One region of the Bacillus sp. WC2507 genome, then DNA from elsewhere that is predicted to be linked to it. Evidence: riboswitches for the same ligand, from Rfam matches in the RefSeq annotation. Region 1 holds a riboswitch; the other holds the start of a gene.

Region 1 (3,077 bases):
TTAGTATAGGGGAATATCAATCTATGTTTGAGTTCTTTTATGCTAAGGAGGATGAGGTACATGGAACTAACACTTATTTGTGTTGGAGAAGAAAGCAAGGTAAATAGTTTAATAGATTTAGTAGCATTTCAACATGAGTTAATTATTTTTACAGCAAATGAAGAGATAGCGGCTGAAGTGAGGAATTGTGGGTTTGATTGGACGTATAGTTGTAGTAAGGAGCAGGATTTTACTAGTATTTGTGAGTGTATTAAGAAAGTGATTTTACTAGGGGATGAGCTTCCAATTATTAGTTTCTTTACAGAACACATTCGCTTTTCTTTTCAAGCACCTATTACTGTTGTTACAAGGAATAAACGATATCCAGCGAGGCTCTATGAAACAATTGGAGCTACATTCGTCGTGTTTACAAATTGTGATAATATTTCTTTTTTATTTTTTGAATAGGGCGGGGGAGAAGAAGATGAAGGTGTTGTTATTAGGAGATATAGCGAATCGTTGGGCGGTATCGGTAGAGCGAGTTCAAGAATTGGTGATGCTTGATCCTATTTTTCCAAGGCCCTATATTATATTGCCATCGAAAGACGCTTTATATTTAAAAACAGATGTTATCGAATATGAGCAACTACATGCAGAATTGTCACAAGTTTATATTCGCGGGAGAAATTTACGTGCTTTTTTACGAGGAGAATAAATAGTGAATAAAAAAGAGCGAATGCTAAGTGCACCAAGCTATGCACTTCATGTCATTCGCTCTTTTTATTTCGTATTTAAAAGATCATTTATGTGAAAAAGAAAGAAAAGACGAGAAAACAGATGAAAGAATATTAATAATACTCAATGTAAGCGTTTAAATAGACGGATATTTTCTTATTTTCAGTAATTTGCCTCTTTACAAGTGAAATATAGAGGAGTATATTTACTCTCATAAATCATTCATAAAATTTCCAAAAAAACCTAAAATCGCTGAGTTCCAGAAATGGAGCGGGGGAACCAATTTTGTGCATCGTCACTTGGGGTGAATCTTTCAGTTTTGAAAGTAGGGCTACTCTTTAGGCCCGAATCCGACAGCTAACCTCGTAAGCGTTTAGAGAGGAGGTTTACTTTGTGTTGTTCATTTCGAACACTAAGTAGAGCTTAGTGTTCTTTTTTTGATAACTTAATGGTAAATTTTAACAAAAAAGTGAGGGGTAGTTATGTTAGATGTTGTAATGATCGGGATTTTTGTTGTGTTAGTCGCATCGATGGCAAGTCTTGCAAGTTGGTCAGATAAAGTTGTGAAAGAAGGGAAGCAATCATGATGATTGCCTTATCGGTTATTGTTGCAGCAATTACGGTGTACTTAGTGTATGCATTATTAAATCCAGAGAAGTTTTAATTAGGGGGAATCATTCATTATGATTTGGGTCGCAGTTGTTATTACCATGCTGTTGTTTATTCTTGTGGCAAAGCCAATGGGGATATATTTAGAGAAAGCCTTTCAAGGTAGTCAAAAGCTAGATAAAGTATTCGGGCCTTTTGAAAAACTTATTTTTAAAATTACGGGTGTAAAAGAATACAATCAAACGTGGAAACAGTACGCATTGTCATTAGTTTTATTAAATGGATTTATGATTGTTGTCGTATATTTCATTTTCAGACTACAAGGAGTATTGCCATTAAATCCAGCACACATTGAAGGAATGGAGCCTACGCTTGCTTTTAATACAGCAATTAGTTTTATGGCTGATACAAACTTACAGCATTATAGCGGTGAAAATGGTTTATCTTATTTATCACAATTAATCGGAATTACATTTTTAATGTTTGCAGCACCGGCAACGACGTTAGCACTCGTTATGGCATTTATAAGAGGGCTCGCTGGAAAAGAACTCGGTAACTTTTTCGTTGATTTTACGAGAGCACTAACGAGAGTATTTCTTCCTATCGCATTTATTGCGGCGCTAGTCTTTGTCACACTCGGTGTACCACAAACGTTAGACGGTGCAGTTACGGCACAAACGATTGATGGGGCAAAGCAAAGTATATTACGCGGGCCAGTTGCATCATTTGTTTCCATTAAGGAACTTGGGAATAACGGCGGTGGATTTTTCGGAGCAAACTCTACACATCCTTTTGAAAATCCAGGACAAATGAGTAATATTTTGCAAATGATGCTTATGATGCTATTGCCAACAGCACTTCCATTTACGTACGGACGAATGATAGGGAATAAAAAACAAGGTCGTATCCTTTTCGTATCACTATTTATGGTGTTTTTACTTGGATTTATAACGATTACGACATCGGAATTACATGGAAATCCAGCGTTAAATGGAATGGGTATCGAACATGTACAAGGAAGTACAGAAGGAAAAGAAGTACGATTCGGAACTGTATTTTCTTCACTATACGCAACAGTAACGACAGCTGCTGAAACAGGGGCTGTTAATACGATGCATGATACATTAACACCAATTGGCGGTCTAGTTCCACTCGTAAATATGATGTTAAACACAGTATATGGCGGTGTTGGAGCAGGTTTTGTAAACATTATTATGTATGCCATTATTGCAGTATTTATATCTGGTTTAATGGTTGGACGGACACCGGAGTTTTTAGGTAAGAAAATTGAAGGTAAGGAAATGAAATTAATTGCGGTAACGATTTTATTCCATCCATTGCTTATTTTAGGATTTTCAGCATTAGCTCTTTCAACAAGTTTAGGAACAGATGCTATCTCACATTCCGGTTTCCACGGTTTAACGCAAGTTGTATATGAATACACATCGTCAGCTGCGAATAACGGATCTGGATTTGAAGGTTTAGCAGATAATACACCGTTTTGGAATATTACAACTGGTTTAGTTATGTTTTTAGGACGCTATTTCAGTTTAATTACGATGTTAGCTGTGGCAGCTTCGTTGAAAGAGAAGACGGTAGTACCAGAAACAGTCGGAACGTTCCGTACAGATAATGGTTTATTTGGTGGCATCTTCATCGGAACGATTGTAATTGTCGGTGCGTTAACATTCTTCCCGATGTTAGTACTTGGCCCAATTGCAGAATTTCTTACATTGAAGTAATGGAGGGTAAAT
Region 2 (3,077 bases), 1.0 Mb from region 1:
ATGTCATGTTTGGATCGGTTTCTACTTCTGTCCGAATTGTTAAGAAGCCAAGTTCATAAGGACAGAGTGTTACGTCAATAGAGTGTATCTTGAAGGGGACGGAAATAAGATTTGTTGTTAAGTGTCCAGTTAAGTTAAGGTCTTTAGAATAGCGTTGTAATCCTTTTTGATGCTCTGAGTGAGGAAATAGAATTTTATTTGTAAATGAAAGATAGTATGCTTCCATATTTTGATGTGAAACTTGAAATTTTCCGTAGTATGTATTTTCATTTTCAAGATGATCGAGTCGAAAAGGGCGAAAATCATTTTTCTGTAAGAAAGGGAACATATTTTGTTCATATCCAGTTTTAAAAGAAAACGGGAATATAAATTGAAATATAGCTGTTGCTACATCTTTTTCCTCGATTGTTTGTATTGCCTCCATTTACATTGTTTCCTTTCCATATATGCTATAAAAACAACATGCCCAAATTCATTTGAAAATAACCACTGTTTTATAATCGATTAAGAATGAAAATTCAGCTTATTTAGTAGGGGACATGTATAATGTTATGTATACTAAAAGTTATAAAACTGTATTTTGAAAAGGGGGATGTTGTATGCGTATTTTAGTATTAGGGGCTGGTGGCGTCGGAGGTTTTTTTGGAGGTCGATTAGTAGAAAAGGGAGAAGATGTTACGTTCCTTGTTCGTAGTAAACGGAAAAAACAATTGGAGGAAAGAGGACTTGTAATCCGAAGTGTTAACGGGGATTTTTCCTTCCAACCGAAATTAATAACGAAAGAAGATCGAACTGCTCCATTTGATGTCATTTTATTTTCAACAAAAGCGTATCACTTAAACGAGGCAATTCAAGATTTGAAGCCCTATGTTAGCGAAAAAACTGTCATCATTCCATTGTTAAATGGTATCGCTCATTTATCACAATTACAAAAGGAATTTGGCGTGGAAAAAGTAATTGGTGGTTTATGCTTTATCGAGACGACGTTAAACGATCAAGGAGAAATTGTACAAACGAGTGCTGCCAACAGACTTCTGTTTGGAGAAATCAAGCTTCAAGGTTCAGAGAGAATAAAGCATATTTCTAAAGCATTTGCAGGTACGAAATCTAGTTTTGTTTTAAGTGAAAATATTACGCAAGATATGTGGCATAAATATTTATTTATTACTGTAATGTCGGGTGTGACGACATTAATGCGTGCACCAATAGGACCGATTCGTGAAAGTGAAGGTGGACACGAATTTATCCGAAACTTATTTGAAGAATGTGTGCAAATCATGAGGTCTATGAAAGCTCCAGTTAAGGATGGTATTGCCCAGGAACATATGAAAACAATTGATAAAATTTCGTATGATATGAAGTCATCAATGCAGCGTGATATGGAAAAAGGTTCGTCCATTGAAGGGAAGCACTTACAAGGATACTTACTAGATGTAGCAGAACAATTTTCTATAGAAGCACCATTATTAGGAGCAGTATATCAAAATTTGAAAGTGTATGAAGAAATGACCTTTAACAGATCAGAAATAGAATTGGATGTATGAAAAAATAAAAAAGAAAGCAATATATAAGTGTATTGCTTTCTTTTTTTATGACAAATTATTTATTTCTTTTCGTTCTATCTGTCAAATTTATTTCCTGTTCACGTTTACCGTATAATTGATTAATTTCATTTGCTAACGCATCTAAATAGGAATCGGAAAAAATAGGCTTCTTTTCTTTAGACATATGGGTCTCCTTTATCGATTTTTTAGTATTCATTATGTATATTTACCGGCGGATTATGCGCAATCATTTTAAATTTTTTCTTTTTCAAAATTTTTGTTTACATTTTGAAAATAAAGGAGTATTATAATCCACAGTTTCAATTTTCTAAATCGCTGAAACCGCATGGTACGGGGGACCCGTTCTTACGGATTAGTTCTTAATCCGATGGGGTGAATCCTTGAAAAAGGTAGGGCTACTCATAGGCCCGAATCCGACAGCTAACCTCGTAAGCGTTATATTGAGAAGGAAGGTGGAGCTTGTGCGACAAAAAAAATAATGTCTACAAGTCTATTTCGCTATGGCTTGTAGACATTTTTTGTTTTCTGAAGAAATAGTTTGCTGGCTGTAACAAGCAGCATCGTTCGTACAAAATTATTGGAGAGTGGACAGTATTGGTTTCATCTATTAAAAGATTTTTAATTGGAAGACCGTTAAAATCAACTGAGTTAGGAGAGCAGAAGCTTAATAAAACGAAGGCGTTAGCCATTTTATCTTCTGACGCATTGTCATCGGTTGCATATGGACCAGAGCAAATTTTAATTGCTTTAGCAGGTCTTGGAGCGATTGCTTATTGGTATTCAATTCCGATCGCTATCGGGGTATTAGTATTATTGACAGCCCTTATTTTATCTTATCGTCAAATTATTTTTGCTTATCCGCATGGCGGGGGTGCGTATGTTGTATCAAAAGAAAATTTAGGGATGAATCCAGGGTTAATAGCTGGAGGATCTTTATTAGTCGATTATATTTTAACTGTTGCAGTAAGTGTGTCTGCAGGTACAGATGCGCTCACATCAGCTTTTCCTAGTTTACATGCACATAATGTAATCATTGCGATTATATTTGTTATATTTATTACTATTTTAAATTTAAGAGGGGTAACGGAATCAGCTTCCGTTTTAGCATATCCGGTTTATTTATTCGTTCTAGCACTATTTATATTAATTGGGGTAGGGATATACAATATTTTAACTGGTCACGTTTCACCGACTTTACACACGCCGATTGGAACGCCGGTTGCGGGAATTAGTTTGTTCTTACTGCTACGAGCATTTGCATCGGGTAGTTCGGCTTTAACAGGTGTTGAGGCAATCTCTAACGCAATTCCAAACTTTAAGGATCCTGCACCTAACAATGCAGCGAAAACATTGCTTGCAATGGGTGCATTACTTGCCGTTTTATTTTCAGGAATTGTCTTTTTAGCTTATTATTACGGAATTAATCCAAGTAAGGAAGTAACAGTTGTTTCACAAATTGCTGAACAAACTTTTGGACGTAATTTCATGTACTATTTCATACAAGGTACAACT

The links. Region 1 has a riboswitch for cyclic di-AMP ahead of ACUN28_RS25650 (SipW-dependent-type signal peptide-containing protein). Riboswitches for the same ligand answer to the same signal wherever they lie in the genome.
Region 2: it holds a riboswitch for cyclic di-AMP, as region 1 does, so the genes downstream of both, ACUN28_RS20300 (APC family permease) here and ACUN28_RS25650 (SipW-dependent-type signal peptide-containing protein) in region 1, are expected to answer to the same signal.

What each region holds. Positions count from the first base shown of each region.
Region 1 covers NZ_JBQXPN010000001.1:4,861,110-4,864,186, reverse strand. The annotation lists gene ACUN28_RS25660 (hypothetical protein) at 61-447, shown strand; gene ACUN28_RS25655 (hypothetical protein) at 464-694, shown strand; cyclic di-AMP (ydaO/yuaA leader) riboswitch at 955-1,100, shown strand; gene ACUN28_RS25650 (SipW-dependent-type signal peptide-containing protein) at 1,197-1,301, shown strand; gene kdpF (K(+)-transporting ATPase subunit F) at 1,298-1,378, shown strand; gene kdpA (potassium-transporting ATPase subunit KdpA) at 1,398-3,065, shown strand.
Region 2 covers NZ_JBQXPN010000001.1:3,848,190-3,851,266, reverse strand. The annotation lists gene ACUN28_RS20315 (hypothetical protein) at 1-424, opposite strand, end outside; gene panE (2-dehydropantoate 2-reductase) at 600-1,544, shown strand; gene ACUN28_RS20305 (hypothetical protein) at 1,600-1,728, opposite strand; cyclic di-AMP (ydaO/yuaA leader) riboswitch at 1,869-2,015, shown strand; gene ACUN28_RS20300 (APC family permease) at 2,160-3,077, shown strand, end outside.